Regions from separate parts of the Marinococcus halophilus genome, predicted to be linked through region 3. Evidence: predicted binding sites of a transcription regulator. Region 3 holds the regulator's gene; each other region holds the start of a gene.
What was found. Region 3 encodes LexA, which represses DNA repair genes until DNA is damaged. Its sites were predicted from a motif close to CGAACATATGTTCG; they were not measured.
Positions count from the first base shown of each region.

Region 1: B5066_RS03660 (YolD-like family protein) is a predicted target of LexA. The motif match lies at 3,289-3,302, and genes of this name have one in related genera.
Region 2: B5066_RS06635 (DNA polymerase IV) is a predicted target of LexA. The motif match lies at 3,144-3,157, and genes of this name have one in related genera.

Region 1 covers NZ_FVZD01000005.1:243,991-250,136, reverse strand. The annotation lists gene B5066_RS03680 (nitric oxide synthase oxygenase) at 1-641, shown strand, start outside; gene B5066_RS03675 (four-helix bundle copper-binding protein) at 753-1,082, shown strand; gene aroA (3-phosphoshikimate 1-carboxyvinyltransferase) at 1,128-2,474, opposite strand; gene B5066_RS03665 (DUF3995 domain-containing protein) at 2,552-2,848, opposite strand; gene B5066_RS03660 (YolD-like family protein) at 2,917-3,258, opposite strand; gene B5066_RS03655 (6-phospho-beta-glucosidase) at 3,378-4,706, opposite strand; gene B5066_RS03650 (glycoside hydrolase family 1 protein) at 4,779-6,146, opposite strand, start outside.
Region 2 covers NZ_FVZD01000006.1:101,851-107,996, forward strand. The annotation lists gene B5066_RS06620 (Gfo/Idh/MocA family protein) at 1-133, opposite strand, end outside; gene B5066_RS06625 (hypothetical protein) at 165-527, opposite strand; gene B5066_RS06630 (zinc-binding metallopeptidase family protein) at 691-1,749, opposite strand; gene B5066_RS06635 (DNA polymerase IV) at 1,837-3,069, opposite strand; gene B5066_RS06640 (MarR family winged helix-turn-helix transcriptional regulator) at 3,205-3,663, opposite strand; gene B5066_RS06645 (MBL fold metallo-hydrolase) at 4,153-4,968, shown strand; gene motB (flagellar motor protein MotB) at 5,017-5,775, opposite strand; gene motA (flagellar motor stator protein MotA) at 5,768-6,146, opposite strand, start outside.
Region 3 covers NZ_FVZD01000006.1:1,488,704-1,494,849, reverse strand. The annotation lists gene B5066_RS13675 (DUF896 domain-containing protein) at 26-265, opposite strand; gene B5066_RS13670 (YneB family resolvase-like protein) at 334-993, opposite strand; gene B5066_RS13665 (hypothetical protein) at 1,021-1,263, opposite strand; gene lexA (transcriptional repressor LexA) at 1,422-2,048, shown strand; gene B5066_RS13655 (hypothetical protein) at 2,097-2,411, opposite strand; gene B5066_RS13650 (hypothetical protein) at 2,544-2,768, opposite strand; gene B5066_RS13645 (hypothetical protein) at 2,877-3,170, opposite strand; gene B5066_RS13640 (hypothetical protein) at 3,342-3,668, opposite strand; gene B5066_RS13635 (hypothetical protein) at 3,705-3,998, opposite strand; gene B5066_RS13630 (hypothetical protein) at 4,139-4,381, opposite strand; gene B5066_RS13625 (hypothetical protein) at 4,522-4,824, opposite strand; gene B5066_RS13620 (hypothetical protein) at 4,937-5,116, opposite strand; gene B5066_RS13615 (hypothetical protein) at 5,285-5,548, opposite strand; gene B5066_RS13610 (hypothetical protein) at 5,795-6,016, opposite strand.

The sequences.
Region 1 (6,146 bases), on a different contig from region 3:
CTTTCACAAAATACTGTGAATCACTGGGGTGGAAAGGGGCAGAAACATCATTTGACCTTCTTCCCCTGGTTATTCAGGTAAACGAAGGCGCCCCCCAGTGGTTTCCGTTAAAAGCCGAAGAAGTACTCGAAGTTCCGATTGCCCATCCGGATAGCAATGCTTTTTCCACACTCAATTTAAAATGGTATGCCGTGCCGATTGTTTCGGATATGAAAATGGAAATCGGCGGTATCACGTATACGGCCGCCCCGTTTAACGGCTGGTACATGGAAACGGAAATTGGCGCCCGGAACCTCGCAGACGAGGAGCGCTACAATATGCTTCCACGGGTTGCAGATGTGCTTGGCATCGACCGGACGTACGCGGGCAGTTTATGGAAAGACCGGGCGCTTGTCGAGTTGAACCGGGCCGTGCTTCATTCGTACAAAAAAGCAGGCGTCAGCATGGTGGATCATCACACGGCCTCTTCGCAGTTTAAACGATTCGAGCACCAGGAACAAAAAGCGGGCCGGGAAGTAACCGGCGACTGGACATGGCTGATTCCGCCGGTATCCCCTGCTGCTACTCATATTTTTCACAGCTCCTACCGCAATATCATGCACACGCCAAACTTCTTTTACCAGCAGCATCCCTATAAATAATGATCTAAAGAAGCAGGCAAAGCCTGTCTGCTTCTTTGTATTTTACGTTTGAATAAATACCCCTTCCGGGAACCCCTATACCAACACCTGATACTAGAAAGGATGATAAAGATGAACGCTGCCCAGAAGGAATGCCTCGAAGCCTGCATCGAATGTATGAAGCAGTGTAATCAATGCTTTAACGACTGCCTGCAGGAGGACGACGTGAAAATGATGGCCGAATGCATACGTCTCGACCGCGAATGTGCAGATATTTGCGCCTTGACGGCTAAAGCCATCCAGTCCAGCAGTCCATTGATGAAGGAGACCGCTCAGTTGTGTGCAGAGGCGTGCAAAGCATGCGGGGATGAATGCGCCAAGCACGACCACCAGCATTGCAAAGACTGCGCAGATGCCTGCTACCGCTGTGAAAAAGCCTGCCGGGAGCTTGCTGCCTCTTAATGCCATGCACGAAAGCCCTCTCCAAAAACAGAGAGGGCTTCTTTTTTATGAAAATTTAATCGGAACACCGGCTGCTTCAAACAAATCATAGAAGGTTGGACATGTTTTCGACACGCATCCCGGGTCTTCAATATAGATTCCGGGCACCTTCGCTCCCACTAGCGAAAGCGCCATAGCTACCCGGTGATCATCGTACGAATGAAGCGATACGCCGATCGGGGTGCCCGGATATACTTTCAGCCCATCCGAGTATTCATCCACACGGATGCCCATCTTCTGAAGCTCTGTACACGCTGCGTGGATGCGGTCGGATTCATGGTGACGAATATGCTCCACATCCCGGATGGTAATCGGCGCGTCAGCAAACGGAGCGAGCGCCGCAACAGTCAACGTCTGATCAGACATTTCCTTCATGCTGAGCTCAAACCCGCCTGACAGCTGTTCCGGGCCTGTAACTTCGATGTAGGTGCTGCCTTTTTCCACATGGCAGCCCATTTTTTCAAACACGTCCACCATACCTATATCCGGCTGGTTCGTGTCCATTGTTAAATTATTAATACGGACCGTTCCGGCTGTCAGCGCTGCCAATGCCATAAAATAACTGGCCGTCGAAGCGTCTGCTTCAAGCGCCATGCTCCGGCCTTGAAAATTCTTTGCCGGCACCTGCATGTCGGTTAAATCCTCATTGTACGTGACCGGGACGCCGAACTGATTCATTAAATCGAGCGTAATGTGCACGTAGGCATGCTGCACAATGTAATCCGGGATTCGGATACGCAGGCCTTCCTGTGTACAAGCGCCCGTCAGCAGCAGGCCGCTGATAAACTGGCTCGATAATTTACCGGAAATGGTTACTTCTTTTCCAGGCAGCCCGCCCGCGTGAATTTCAAGCGGATAGAATCCTTTTTTATCTATGTAATGAACGTCTGCCCCGAGCTCCTCAAGGGCTTCCATCAACGGCTCTACTGGTCGTTCGCTCATTCGCTTGCTCGCTTCAACCTTGTAAACGCCGTTTCCGGCTGCTGCAAGCGGGCCTGGAAGAAAACGGGCCGTGGTGCCGGCTGCGCCAATATAGAGCTCGGCTTCCTCCTCGGGCCACCGGCCCCCGCATCCGTGAAGGGTGACCGTATCTCCGTCCACTTCGGATTTCACGCCAAGCGCACGCAGAGCGCCAAGGCACCAGTACGAGTCATCGCTTTTTAAAATTCCGGCCAGCGTGGACGTGCCTTCTGCCAGTGCTGCCATAATCAGCGCCCGGTTTGTAAAGCTTTTACTGCCCGGCACTGTTAAAGAGGTCTGAATCGAGCCGGGCGAAACTGGAGACACGTGCACCTTGTCTACATCCGTTAATGAGGCCCACGGCGAGCGGGCCCGAAAATCTGGTGTACTCATTAAGCATCCGTCCTCTACATCTTTTTCTACATTACACCATGAACCAGTACCGTGCGCAACCAGCGTTTTTTGAAGATCTACACCACACCGGTAAGTGCCGGGCTGACCATAAACCAGAGCAGCAGCACTGCCATAATAATCCAGCCGCTCAGCTTCATCCATCCCGGCTCACGGCGCGAAAAAGCAATCATGCTCATGAATGCACTGAGCGCAAGCAACAGAATGCCAATCGTCAGCAGCGACCCAAATAACGGCACAAAGGGGCTGTTGTCGGGAAGAGAAAATACGGCAGACACAATGACAGATACAGCAATCAGTCCGACGCCTCCCAGGGAAGACGTTAAGGAAATTCTGCTGAATTTTTTATCCTTCATTTCATTCGCTCCCTTTTGGTTTCTTTTCTTGTCTTCCTTTCCCTTACGCCTATTTCAAAAACGTGCTTTTACGTTTCCACATCCATAATGTCCTGCACGCCTACATACTGGATGCCCCCGCCTGCTTTCATTTTTATTGTTTTATTTAATGCATCAAGATGGAGGATCTTTCCCCTCATTTTTATTTCCGCATAAGGGTCAAACACGTGAAGCGTTACTGTCGAGCCGGACACCAGAGCGTCCTGAAGACGGCGGGAAAACTCTTCAAGCTGCTGCTCATCCCAAACGGGCCTGAACTTCATCCGGTCTTCTTTTTGATGACGCAGCCACATTTCCCGGTGTTCCGGCAGAATCATCCGGCTGGATTCCCAGCGCATATTCGACCCCGGGGTCAACTTGTTTTCTTTCATCCATAACGCCTCCCTTTGTTTCAGTATACACGAACATTTGTTCTTTTTGTGCTTTATCTTTAAAAACAGGAACTTTTCTCTAACAAAAAAGGCCCCCGCTTCAGGAGACCTTCACTGCTTCATACCTTTTCGCTTTGAAAGAACTGCGGCAGATGCTCCCGATGGGCTTCGAGCATGTCATCAAGTATCTGCTTTGCTTTTGTATCAGACGGAACGAGAGGATTAATCGTCATGGCCAGAAGAGCTGTTTCGTAATTTCCCGTTACCGCCGCTTCGGCAGCGACCCGTTCAAACGATTTGATCTGCTGCACCAGTCCGTGGACAGCTACCGGCAGCTCATCAACAGCAATCGGCCTCGGGCCATCTTTGGTAATAACGGAGCTGATTTCCACCGCTGACTCCGCCGGTATACCGGCAACAGCGCCACGATTCCTCGTATTGACTGGCTGAATATCCCGGGTGTCATTATAGATTGAATTGATCAGGCTGCAGGCCGCTTCGCTGTAATAGGCCCCGCCGCGTTGTTCCAGCTGCTCCGGCTTTGTCCGGAGCGTTTCATCAGCATAGAGGGCAAACAGCTCCTCCTCCACCCCCTGGACGACCTCAGCCCGGGTGCCGGTTTCCTCGGCAGCTGCCTGTTCCTCGGCCAGCATTTCTTCTGTTTTATAGTAGTACCGGTGATACGGGCATGGCAGCACCTGCAAAGCCCGGATAAATTCGGGCTCCCACCCGAGTGCCGCAATATTTTTCATGGTGGAAACGTTCGCCGGATCCGCTACTGCTTCGAGCGCCTGCTGCTTTATATCGTTGCCATCGAGATAGATATTAAGTCCGTAAACCATATGGTTCAGTCCGGCAAAATCAATACGTACACGGTCGCCGTCTACTCCAAGCGCTTCAGCCACTCCCATCTGCATTCCCACCGGGACGTTGCAGAGGCCGACAATGCGTTCATGGTTCGTATAGCGCAGCACCGCTTCTGTCACCATGCCAGCCGGATTCGTAAAGTTCACAAGCCACGCATCCGGGCACAGCCGCTCGATGTCATGCACAATGTCAATAATAACTGGAATGGTCCGCAGTCCTTTAAACAGCCCGCCCGGCCCGTTCGTCTCCTGGCCGATCACGCCGTAGGAAAGCGGGATCCGCTCATCCTTCGCCCGGGCTTCAAGCATGCCAACCCGAAACTGAGTGGTGACAAAGTCCGCGCCCGGCAGCGCTTCCTCCCGGCTGTAGGAAAGGTGCACGGTCATATCGATACCCGCTTCAGCTGCCATACGCTGGGCGAGTTTTCCTACGATCTCCAGCTTTTCTTTTCCTTCCGGAATATCCACGAGCCACAGCTCTTTCACCGGCAGTGCGTGATGCCTTTTAATAAATCCCTCCACGAGCTCAGGCGTATAGCTCGAGCCCCCGCCGATCGTTACAATCTTAATACCTTTCTTCATCGTCTCGCTCCTTTTTTCTGCGTGTTTCTATACAGACCAGGCCGCCTGCGGATAGACAGACGGCCCGTAATGCTATTTTTCAAATCCGTTATTTTTGTGGACGGCAGTGATCCAGTAGGCACTCTTTTTCGGCGTACGCTCCTGCGTGTCGATATTGACGGAAAAATAGCCGTAGCGGTTTTTGTAGGCATTCATCCACGACCAGTTGTCGATAAACGACCAGAGATGATACCCTTTGGCATTAGCCCCCTCTTCGATAGCCCGGTGCAGCCATTCAAGATGGTCCTGGATGAACTCAATACGGTAATCGTCCTGAATCATGCCGTTTTCCATAAAACGGGCCTCGTCCTGGACCCCCATCCCGTTTTCAGAAATGAACGACGGAATATTTCCGTAGTTATCACGGAGATTGATCATAATGTCGTATACACCTTTCGGGTAAATCTCCCATCCACGATAAGGGTTCATTTTCCGGCCAGGCATTTCGTAGTGGTCAAAAAACCATTCGGGTAGTATCGGAGCACCCGGGTTCGGCAGGTTTTCCTTCGCTTTGACCCGGCGCGGCTGGTAATAGTTCACGCCCAGCAGGTCGACTTTCCCCTCTTTAATCAGTTCTTTGTCTCCGCTCTCGGTATCCGGAAGCACTCCGTGCTCTCCGAGCAGGTCAATCAGCTCCTGAGGATACTCCCCGAGCACTGTGGGATCGAGAAAGCTCCGGTTAAAAAATAAATCGGCAATCCGGGAAGCCTTCAGATCTGCCGGATGGCTGCTTCTTGGATAGGAAGGGGTCAGGTTCAAAATAACGCCGATTTCCCCGCCGGTTCGGTCTTTTTCACGAAAAGCTTTCACCGCAAACACGTGAGAGAGAAGCGTATGATAGCCCACCTGGGCCGCCCGCTTCATGTCGACCACGTTAGGATAGTGAAAGTCGTACATGTAGCCGCCCTCCACCGGAACAATCGGTTCATTGTGGGTAAACCACTTTTTTACCCGGTCGCCGAACAGATCAAAGCAGATGCTGGCGTAACGGCCAAAGTGTTCCGCTACAGCTCTGTTTTCCCAGCCGCCCATCTCCTGCATCGCCATCGGCATATCAAAATGATATAAACAGACAAACGGTTCTACGCCCTTGTCGATCATTTCGTCGATAACGTTGTTATAAAAGTCGACCGCTTCCTGATTCACTTCTCCGGAGCCGTCCGGGATCAGCCGGGACCAGGAGATCGACAGGCGAAAGGAATTAAAATGAATGTTCTTCATCCGGGCGATGTCGTCCTTGTACTGATGATAAAAATCGGATGTGGTGCCAGGGCCCACCCCGTCAAAAAAGCGATTCGGCTCTTCGTCAAACCACTGGTCCCAAATATTCTTTCCTTTGCCGCCTTCCTTCGCGGCGCCTTCAATCTGCGTGGCGGATGTGGCCGCCCCCCACCAGAATCC
Region 2 (6,146 bases), 1.4 Mb from region 3:
ATTGGTCCGCCAGAGCTTGAGCCCGTTCGAGATTCCGGGAATACACAGCCTGCAGCTGAAAATCCTCAAGCGTTCTGCCAGCCTGAATGAAAGCTTCGGTAATCCAGTTCGTTCCCACAGTGGCAAAATTCATTATGTAAAACCTCCTTAAGTATCAGCTGTGTCTATGAATTTCCTTTCCTTTTCCGGCTCGATCGTGTTTTTGTTTCTGCCTTAGAGATAGAAGCCCTCCGTTTTCGTTCCTCAAAAAATAGAAAAAACTGATCATATGCTTCTACAGCAGCAGCAAAGCCAAGAATGAAGTAAATGGAGCCGGCTTCCTGCAGCAGGACAAAACCGAGGGCCACGTACCACAGCATTTTTAGCAGCCGGGAAGCCGCCGGTTTCCATAAGAAGAAAATGGGGCGCAGTAAAAAATACAATAAAATAGCCAAAACAAATACAGCGATATTTTCACTGAAGGTACCGGGCACCCGGGAAATAATTTGATCGATGATTTGTCCGAATTCCGCTAAGCGTTCTTCCATTAGCTGCAGCTCCTTTGATTAGTTTAGATACAAGTACTCATAATTGTATCGTAGCGGTTTTAGCATCAAATGAACAGCCTTGAATCAAAAAAGGAAAGGTGATAAAAAACCCTCTTCCCGAAAAAGAAGAGAGTTTGGGACGAAAAGATATACAAATGAGTAATTACGGCCGGACTGGCCGCAGGTCTTCATTTTCCTTGAGTGAGCAGATGTATTCGACTAATAGTCCGATAACATTTTCAATATCATCCATGCTCGCTGTCTCCACTGGGGCATGCATGTACCGAAGAGGAAGGGACACGTTGACGCTTGGAATGCCGGCGCCAGCCAGACGCAGCCGGTCAGCATCAGTGCCGGTCACTCTTGGCGTGAGCTCGTACTGCACGGAGAGGCCGGCTTTTTTTGCGGCCTGCTCGAGTCCTTCATTAGCCGTCGGATGGATCGGAGCTCCCTTGGCAAGTACTGGACCCCCGCCGAGAGTTACTTCTGTCTCCTGATTTGGATTGGACCCGGGGTAATCATATGCAAATGTAACGTCCAGGGCAATTGCTAAATCAGGCCGCAGAGCGGCTCCGGCAAAATGAGCGCCTCCCATGTTTGTTTCTTCGTTGACCGTGCTGACGCCGTATACACCTACCGCCGGACGCCTGTCCTGTAGCCGCCGCAGGACTTCTGCAGTAATGAAAGCACCTGTGCGGTTGTCGAGTCCACGACCACTGAAGCGATTATTCAACAGCTTTTCGGGAGTGCGCTCGTAAACTCCTGCATCGCCGACAGAAAGATATTCTTCCATTTCCGCTTTGCTTTCAGCTCCGAAATCTATGTATAAATCAGAAAAAGCAAAGTCTTTTTTGCTGCCGCCTTTGTGTTCCGCATTAACGCCTGTGACACCTGTGATAGGCCCTTTTCTGCCCTGGAAAGTTACTTTCATTCCAAGAGCTGGGGCCTGGCTGATACCCCCGAGCTTTTCTACCCGTACGAAGCCGCTGCTGTCGATAGACTTTACGAGAAAACCGATTTCATCGCAGTGGCCGGCTAAAAGGACATGAAATGAGGCTTCGGGGTTAATGACACCCCAGGCATTGCCGATTGTATCTGTGTGAACTTCATCCGCATACGGAGAGACGTACTGAAGCCACTTACGCTGGATGGCCATTTCATTCCCGGATGGAGAGGGGGTTTGTAGCAGGCCATATAAAAATTGTTCAGATGATTCCTTCATGGGCGTTTCCTCCTTGGAAGTACAATTTATTACAGCATCCCGTTTTTTGTCTTTGCCGTCAACTCATGCACCTAAAACTGCCGGCGTTTACTTGTAGTGACCCCCGATTTTTTCCGCCCGGGTCAGGGCCTGGCCGCCCGGAAGAAGGGAGGAGGCCTGGAGCACGGCCGCCGGTCCGTACCGTTCCTTAAGAGTATCGATTGTTCTGTTTAAGTCCTCACGATACTCTTTTTCAGAAAACAAATCCAACTGCACAGATTGATCACTTTCGAGCTGCTGGAGGCTGAGGCTCAGGCCGCGGACCGGATAAAAGTTCCAATGCTTAAGAAAGAGGGAAGCAGCAGCTTTATAGAGGGCTTTACCGTCATTAATCGGTGCCGCCTGGGCGGCCTGCCGATGGAAATGAAAAGGTCTTTCGTTATCACGGCCTTCGGCTCCGACAGTGACTGTCCAACCGCTGAAGCCTTCAACCCGTGCCCGGCGCCCAACTTCTTCGCTCAGCTCGCGCAGCACCACCCGGATATCATCCCAGCTGGAGTAGTCACGTGGAAGCGTCATATGGTGGCCGACAGCCTTTCGGTGCGTATGAGTTCCGGGACTGACTGGGGAAGGGTCAATGCCGTGAGCTGTCTGCCAGAGCAGTTCACCGTTCAGTCCGAAACGGTGCCGCAGTTCTTCCACTGGATAGGCAGCGAGGTGGCCAGCCTTTCGAATGCCCATTTGGCGCAGGTGTTTTTCCATTCGCCGGCCAACACCAAACAGATGATTCACAGGGAGCGGCCAAAGCGTTGAAGCCAGCTGATCCTGGCTCAGGGTGAAAATTCCTTCTTCGGATTTTTTGGCAAAATGATCACAGGCCATTTTGGCCAGAACCTTGGTCGGTCCGATGCCAATGCGGGGGTAGACGCCGAACGCCCGAAGCAGGTGGCGGTTGATAAAAAGAGCCGCCTGCTCCGGGGTAGAGGCCGTATGCCTGTATGTATGCGTCATATCTGCAAAAAGCTCATCTACACTGTAAGGTTCTATCTTATCTGTGTACGCTTCAAGCGCCGCTGCAATTTGTACCGAAATTTTTAAATACAGCTCCATGCGTGGAGGGATAACAACGAGCGCAGGACATTTTTGCTGGGCCTGGCTGAGTGTTTCGGCCGTTTTTACACCTTCGCGTTTGGCGACAGGGCAGGCAGCCAAAATAACGCCGCTCCGGATCGACGGGTCGCCGGCTACAGCTGTTGGTTTATGCTGCAGATGGGAATAGTACAACTTTTCAACACTGGCGTAAAACGACTGCATATCGATTAGAAAAATAATCCGCTCCACAGCCCTTCCCTCCTTTGGTTGATAAAGCTATTTCTTCTTTTCCCTAAATTATACCTCAAAATATATATTTTAAACGAACAAATGTTCTGTTTAAGGTGAAAAAAACCGGAGCCCCGTTTAGCTCCGGCTTCTTGATTATGACGAGGGGAGGCCCCTTTTCTGTACGAGGGTGTTATTGAAACGCTCGAGCAGCTGGGCGAATTGATCGCGATCTTCCTTCTCCCAGTCGGCCAATAGGTTAGCATACATATGGATCCGTTCCTGCTTCAGTGTATTAATCGCCTCGATCCCTTCCCCTGTAATAAAAATCTGGTTGACCCGCTTATCGTGATGATCGGGACGGCGGGAAACGAGGCCCTTTTTCTCCAGGGAGTGGATCTGGCGGCTGAGTGTAGAGATATCAAGGAGAAAGTGATCAGCGAGTTCGCGAGCAGAACGGGGGCTCTGCTGGTGCAGTACTTGAAGAATCAAATAGGCAGAACGGTCCAGGCTGTTTGCCTGGCTGTCGAGTGTTCTTTTAAAATCTGCCCGGCGCATTAACGTTACCACGCCGGTCTCAATTAGTTCTAGCATTTCCTTGTCATGTTTATTCATCGGAGCCCCTCCAATTCCAATCGGTCTTTTTCTCTATTGTAATATAGATTAGGAGCGAAAAAAGAGATAAGCGCAAAACGAGTGTATATAAAACATAAATATTATGCGTTCTTTTCTAATCGGCCCGCTGCATAGCCCTTCTTTCAGCGTATTCAAGGCATTTTTCACAGACAAATACTTTTTCACCCTGCTTTGTGAAGTATGGACGCATATAGGAGGTCTTCGATCTGCAGTAGTAGCAGCGTTTTGAGAAAGAGAGGCTTCTTATCCATTGCTTTAGCAACAACATTTCCTCCTTTTGCAGTGATATATAGTTTCACGATAAGAGAAGGAGGGGATGAATGCGAACAATATGCTTATTAAAAACGAATGCCGTGATTTATATGTATTTATATAGTAATTCAATAAAATAATACTTTAATTCGTGAATGAAACCATCCATTTTCGGGAAAGAAACAATAAATGAAGACTAAGAAGAAGGTGATCAGCTTGGCAAAAAGACTAGACCGTGAACAATGGAGTGTATTTCAAAGCGAGCTTTATCAAACAAACACGACTGTCGTAGTGACAGATGATTTGATATTAATCACAGATCCTACGTGGCTTCCAGCTGAAATTGAAGAGATAAGGGAGTTTGTGGAGGAGCGGAGAAGTAATCAGCCTGTATATCTGCTGCTGACCCATTCAGATTTCGATCATGTTATTGGAGCCGGAGCGTTCCCCGAAGCGACTATTATTGCTTCCCGTGGATTTAACGCCAGATCGGATAAAGAAAACATTGTGCAGGAAATGAAAGAGTTTGACGAAACGTACTACATTCACCGCAATTACGATACCTCTTACCCGGACCCGGATATTATCGTTGACTCCGATGAGCAGGTGCTTGAGGAAGGAGAAACCAAAATTACTTTCTATCTGGCACCCGGCCACACTGTGGATGGGCTGGCGGCGGTCATAGAGCCTCTTGGTCTCTGTATTGCCGGAGACTATTTAAGCAATGTAGAGATCCCGATTATTGAATATCACAGCGAATCCTATCAATTTACGTTAAAGAAGCTGGATGAACTTTGGAATGACGGAAAGTACAGTACTGTAGTGCCGGGGCACGGGCTGGTGGCTTCGAAGCCCGAAGAAATAGAAAAACGACTCCGGGATTCAGAATGGTATATTGAAAAAACGAAAACATCGCTGGAAGACCCGTACGTAGAAAGCGCCATTTTTGCATTTATTGACCGCCACAAATTTGAAGCTCCGTTAAAGCAGGTGCATGAAAGTAATAAAGAACAATTAAAAACGGAAAGATAAAAAACTGGCTGCTCCGGGCAAGGGCAGCCAGTTTTCGTTTGAATTTTTTTATTCGGAGGACTCAGTTTGATTACGTGGAAGGATTAATACCTCTACACGCCTGTTTTGGGCCCGGCCTTCTGCAGTGTCATTCGAAGCAACCGGCTCAAACTCTCCAAACCCCTTGGCACTGAAATCTCTTGGATCTAGGTCGGGATTTTCGAGCACAATTTCCATGAAATGCACCGCTCTCATCACGCTGAGTTCCCAGTTTGTATTGAAGTCTGCATTTGCAATAGGAGTATCGTCCGTATGACCGCTGATAATAATATTGCGCGGGGGGTTTAGTACAAGCAATTCAGACATGTCCTCGGCCGTTTGAAGAGCTTCATCGCGTATTTCTGCTTCACCGACCTCGAATAAAATATTGTCCTTGATGGAAAGAAGCAGGCCGTCGTCGGAGAGCCGGGTCGTAAACTGGCCTTCAAGGCCGCGTTCATCAATAAATCCTTCGACCCTCTCCTGAAGCTCGGCAAGTTCGTTTTGATCTTCTGCTTCTTCGGTAACGGTGGGCGGGCTTTCATCAACGTTATCTTCGGCATTCAGCTCTTCGACAGAGCTTCCGGATTCATTAATGCCGCTTCCTCCAGTGAAAACAGAGTTAAACGATTCGGAGATTTGGTCAAATTTCCTGGCATCTACTTCGCTTGAGGCAAACAAAACAATAAAGAGGGCAAGCAGCAGGGTCAGCAGGTCTGCGTAGGGAAGAAGCCATGCTTCGCTGACATGCTCCTCCTCTTCTTTTTTCCGCTGCCGCCGCCTAGCCATTTTCGGTGCCTTCCTTCCACTCTGTTTCCTGGGCCGCTTCCATAATTTTTTCACGATCCTTTGCCGGAACATACATTAGAAGTTTTTGTTCAATCGTTTTTGGAGGCTGTCCTTCCTGAACCGATAATACGCCTTCGATCATGACACTGCGCACATGGATTTCATGCTTGGATTTACGCTTAAGTTTATTGGCAAAAGGGTGCCAGAGGACGTAGCCGGTGAAAATACCAAGAAGAGTGGCGACGAAGGCAGCACTGATCGCCTCTCCGAGTTTATCGATATCGGACATATCAGCTAGCGCCGCAATAAGGCCGACCACAGCGCCCAGAACGCCAAGTGTGGGAGCGTAGGTTCCTGCCTGGGTGAAAATG
Region 3 (6,146 bases):
TTTTTCAAGACCAGGCCTCCTTTTCTTAATGCCGGAAGCTGCGGTTCCGTCGTTTCACACGTTCAAGCTTGTTCGGAGTGACATCCGTGCCTTCTTCGTCCACCACTTTGACGTTTTCGAGCTGGTTTTTGAATGAAGAACGGAATTTGCTTAAATATTCTTGGCGCAGCGCGTGCTGTTCCTCTTCTTCTTCCGCTGTCAGCCCTGTCGATTTCTGACGTTTGGCCAACTCATTAATCCGGTCAATTTTTTCTTTCGAAAGCATAAGTTGCCTCCCTTAAATTGTGCGTTCCTTATTCATTATATTAAAAACCTGGCGCTCCCGCAAATAAATCACTGCTGCTCTGTTTCGGCCGCCTGCTTTTCGTGTTCTTTATAACGGCGGTGCACCGTCGCTTTGGAAATATCGTAGCCGAGGCCGCGGAGCGTAGAGGCAATATCTTTAAACGTCAGCTCCCGCTGCTTCAGTTTAACAATTTCTTCAATGGGCACTTCTTTTTTCTTTCGCCCGCCGCTCCGGTTCAGTCCGAAGTTTTCCTCCGGATGATAGCCGTTTTCCACCGCCCGCTGCATCCCCCGCTTAATTTTGAAATTATGGAGCCGGCGCTGGTGTTCTTCGACGATGGACAAAATATCCATAATCATATGGTCAGTATCCGCAATTTCGAGCTCTCCGTCCTCTTTTACCGTATAGATGAACGTGCCCCGTTTCTGCAGTTCGTGAAGCACGGCGATTTTGGCATTTCCACGTCCAAGCCGCGTATCGTCCGTGATTAACAGCGTATCCGCTTCGGTATCATCAAGAAGCTCAAACACGCGGAGAAGCCCGTCCCGTTCCACCGAATAGCTGCTTTCCTGTTCGGTAATGACCTGCTGCACAGCCCAGCCATTCGCGGCCGCAAGAGCCTCCAGCTCTTCCTGCTGCCTGGCAAGCGAGGACTGCTGTTCTTCTTTTTCCGTACTTACCCGGGCATAGATAATGCATGTTTTCATGTCTTTGCGGTCCTTTCCGTTCGGGTTTTACTGTTCGGGAGCGTCAAATGTCACTGTCCGTTCCCACGGCTCTTCCTGGTAGACTAACTTGTCTTTTAAAACCGGATGCTGTTCTTCATGGACGATTTCTGCCGGCCGGTCTGTATCCGTGCCGTCCAGCGTTTCCGGAGTGATTGAAGCGTCCGCTGAATATACCAGAAACATAAGCGCAAATGCAAACAAGGCAAGCATGGTCCAGTCCGTGGAAGTAAAAGTTTTTAGTTTATTCATGTGTGCGTTCCCCCTTAATGAGAATGTATGTTCTTATATTCATCCAGTATACCAGAATGCCTGTTCCCGTCAACAAAAATATTAGAACGGGTGTTTGCGTTTTTGTTCCCCTCATGCTATACTTTATTCAGAAAAATTCCTCAAAAGGAGGTGCGGAGATGAAGCTATCCAAGCGCCAGCAGCAAATTCTTGATTATATAAAAGAAGAAGTAAAAGAAAAAGGCTATCCGCCTTCGGTACGGGAGATCGGGGAAGCTGTCGGACTCGCTTCGAGTTCCACGGTTCACGGGCACCTCGCCCGCCTTGAAAACAAAAATCTAATCCGCCGCGACCCGACAAAGCCACGGGCGATTGAAGTACTTGAGCTTGAAGAACAGGGCAGCGAGCCGATTCACGAAAGCAAAGCCGTGTATGTTCCGGTCATCGGTAAAGTCACGGCCGGGGAGCCTATTACTGCGGTGGAAAATGTTGAAGAATACATCCCTCTTCCAGAGCGGATGGTGACCGATGAGGAGCAGGTCTACATGCTTACCATCCAGGGTGACAGCATGATTGAAGCCGGGATTTTTGACGGGGACCTTGTCGTTGTTCAAAAACAGCAGACCGCAGATAATGGCGATATCATTGTTGCAATGACAGACGAAATGGAAGCGACGGTTAAGCGGTTCTATAAAGAAGAAAACTTTATCCGGCTGCAGCCTGAAAATGCCACCATGGATCCAATTATTTTAGAAAACTGTACGATACTCGGCAGAGTCACCGGCGTTTTCCGCACCATCTTTTAATCCCATAAAACAGGGCGCCTGCACTGAATGCAGGCGCCCTGTTTTGTTCTATCTCCGAAAAGCAAGCGTCCGGTAATCCGTAATGATTTCGTCCTTTTCGATATCCCGGTCGGTTATTATTACCACCGTGGCTGCCGTAATGTTTTCCCGTTCAATAAATTCAAGCCCCCGGTGCCAGAGCCACTCATACACCGTCATCATGTCTACGCTGAGCTCATTTTTCTGGAGCGCTTCTGCCGTAATCTGCATCGACAGCAGCAGCTGACCGCGCTCAAAAATGTGGAGCACCGGTCCATTGAAATGTTCCGACTCTCCCGGGCTCCCTTCATACGGTCCCTGGTAAAAGTCAAGCAGGCGTGCCATCACGATTGCCCCCTTTAACGACTTCAGCACTGAGCTGTGCCCGAAGCTCGTTTTTCGATTGGTGAATTGTGATTCCTTTTCCCGGCGCCCTTCCTGCTAAACCCGAAATTTCACTGCCGCGCCTTCCGGAGGTTACTCGTCAAGCCATTCTTTAATCTGCTGTTTGTCGTTATCATCAAGGTTGCCTTCCTGGATCCAGTAGTTCACCAGCTTCATCATACCCTGCTTGGACAGTCCCACGCGGCTGCTGTCGGAGGGATGGCTGCTGATATCCGTTTTTCCGTACTGGTAAATGGAGACGTACGGCGCCTCCGCGTGGTTTAAATTGTGCAGGTCCTTTTTTTCAAAATGCAGCATGTGTATGCCCCTTTCTCTTTTCCGGAATGATTACAAATATGAGCCTGTATGCGCGCAAGCGTCTACCACAAAAAAGAGCCTCCCGGGAAGGAAAGCTCCGTTTAACCGCTACATGGATTTAGAATATGGTTTGTGACAGATCGAGTGATCGATCGTTTCATCGGACTCCCCGCTGTATACACAATCACAGGTGTCTAATACGTAAGTATGCTCTTTGGCGTGAATGACCTGACTTCCCTGATGAAACAGCAGTTTTTCATCGGCCGGCTGAAAATCACTCATCGAATGAAGCACCACTTCATAGCCGTCGGCGTATTCAATCACCTTGTAATGAATTTCATGACCGTCACTGCTGTACGTCACCTGCGGCTGCGTTCTGCATTTGAATTCCACTAAAGCCACTGTCATCCACCCCCTCTACTTATTTATACCACAGTTTTTTCCGTTCGAGAAGCCACCTGCCCGTTTTTTCTGAAAGAATTTCCCTGTCCGCGAGCGAAAAGCTCCTCCTGCGGCTCTCTCTGCCAGTTCTCCCCTTGTTTCTTCTATATAATAGAAGCAAAAAGCACCCTCTCAGATCGAGGGTGCTTCAAAATCCCGTAGTAAATTCTCATACGCTTTGTTTACTTCGCCGTCCGTGACGTCCTGCACAGTTATTACCAGGCGTTTTCTTTCCTCCGGCTGTTTGCTGGTCAGATAATCGATACCGATCTCCCATAACCATTCCGGCACGTTTTCTTCCTTTAAACTTGCTTCAGCTGCCATCGCCGAGGTAGTCACCTGGACGAGCAGCTCCAGTTCTGTTTCGTGATACACTTCGAGCGATTCACCGGCAAAATGGAGCGGGCGTACCCGGTAGCCTTTCCAGCCTTCCCGGGAAAAATCCGGTTCCTGTGGCATAGTCATCCTCCTTAGATCCGATTTTTAATGAAGGGATTAAGACTGTTCCTGAAGCGCGCTGCTTCCTTCAAGCTCTATATTTTCCTCATCCGCCCGGGTGATGTACACCTGGCCGCCAAAATGAAAGCCTTCCCCGGTCCGGAAAAACAAATCCAGCGCGGGAGAAGCGCTGTTGAATGCCTGATAGAAAAATTCTTTGTTTTCACAGTCCATAATGGACACTGTCCAGCGCTCCAACGGTCCTTCTCCTGCGTAGAGCTTGCCATCGTTTATATGAATTACTTCATTTGTAGTAACTGTTTTAATAGATTCCAGCGTTAATGTCGGCATTGCATCCTCCTGGGTTTTATGGTTGCTGTCTGCTTCCATTCCCGTCCCAGGCGGTGGTTCAATCTTCAAATTTCTTCGCATTCACCAGCGTCTATGAAAAAAGGCGGCTGGTTTAACACCGCCCGCCGGATACGTTCAGGTTATTCATCTACCTGGCGCTTATATTCTTCAAACAGCTCCCGGCCTTCTTTTGTGATGGCAATGCCGCTGTAGACCGCCTCTTCCTTTTCCCCGGAAGCGTCGGCGTACGTGACGTAGCCGTGCTCGACAAGCTCCTGGAAACGATCCTGCTCGATTTCATCCACCGGCGACCATTCCGCTCCAATTTCTCCCCGTTCCACTCTTCCGGCCAGCTGGGCCATCGCTTCTTTTCTTGGACTCATGTTTTTCTCTCCTTTCCAATCATCGATCTTCTTTTCACAGCTATAATCCCCTATTTTACGCGTATTAAACGTCCATCGGGAGGCCAGCTATATAAAAAACGAACGGCAGCCCCAGCTGCCGCCCTCGTTCCAGGCACTCGCTACACCTGCACCAGTTCGTCAAGGCCGTCCAGGTGGCAGTGCTTCTTATCGCTGCCTTCGATATTCTTAAATTGAACGAGCCCCTGGTACTCCGCTTCTTCAGTTTTGATCCGGATGCTGATGCTGTCTCGGCCGGTAAATTCCTCGGAAAATTGCTGCTCGACATTATAAATGGCGATCGTCCAGGCACTTTCTCCGATTCGATCGGGATCAGATGTTTCCAGATACAAGTATGCCGATTCAAACTGCAGTGCCGATTCGTCCAATATAATTTCGTTAATTTCCTGCGTTTCCTGTTTCATGTTTGTCGCCCCTTCACTCTAATAGGTGCTGCCGGTCCATCATTTTTCTCGCTTCCTACTATGCTATTACACCTGGATGCCGGTTTAAAACCATCAACTCGAAGCACCCGGCTCACTCTTTCCACTTGTGAACAATATAAAAAGCAACCGCCGGCACCGGAAACTGGGTTAACCCCCACAGGCTCCACTTCCATTTGGGTTTTCCTTGTTTTTCCGCTTCCCGGTAAAGCCACCAGGCCTGCAGAAGCAGTAGCGGCAGCAGCAGCCAGGCAGAATTTCTTTTCTTTTTCATAAACATCTTCCTCTCTAACAAAAATGGGAGGTGCTCGTCTCATTATACTACGCCCGGGCTTTTAAACGCCCGTATCAATAAAAAAACCGGACTTTATCAAAAAGTCCGGCCCGAGCCCGGGTAATCACAGGCCCGTCCAAAAGCTGCCCAGTAAAAAGCAAAGCTGTTTTACATATTGTCCTTATCCTTCCAGTGTTCATTCAGCACCGGGAGATCGCTCACCACGGATATAATCCGTTCATTTTCCCGGAAATTACGTATACCGCCCAGCAGTTCTTCTTCGGTGTTAAAAATATGTTTCTCCCTGTCCGGAAACATTTCCTTAATGTCTTTTTCCGTCCCTACGAATACTTCGTTGCCTTGTTCATCGATTACATACGAAAATTGAGAGATAACACAAGCTCCTTTCAACTTCTGTCCCGCCCAAAGCATAACACTCCTGCACCCCCTTGCATAGGAAATGCCAGGCAGCCATCACCATCCGCACACAATCCCTGCTCCAATAGATAATCCGTATCCGTAAAGCAACAACCATGCCTTGTCTTAAAAATAAAACATTAATCAAACTACACAAGCAACAAATCATCAACATATTCAACACACCAATGTGTATATAAAATAAAACACCAGTAAAAATTGTTTAGTTTCAGCTACTTGGCGCCTGGATATAAACTACGGCTAATACAAAATATACGTGTTTCCATGGAGAGTCATTGTTTTCTGGTCGAAGGGCACATAAATCCGGTCATACTTTGGGGAAAACGAGCTGTCGTCGAGCGCATGTACGTCAAACACCACTCCCTCATCGGTTTCCCACGTCAAACAGTGCAATAGACTGCCTTCATCGCTTAACAATACCTGAACATAACGAACGTGACGGTTAACATACACGACAGCCATCGTTCTTCCCCCTCTCTTTAATAATACTCCAATTTCAAGTAATAAAGTACTATTATTTTTCAATTTATGAATTTTATTTTATGATTCTTTTTAACCTGTCACGGGCTTCGGAAATTATTTTAGTGTATTA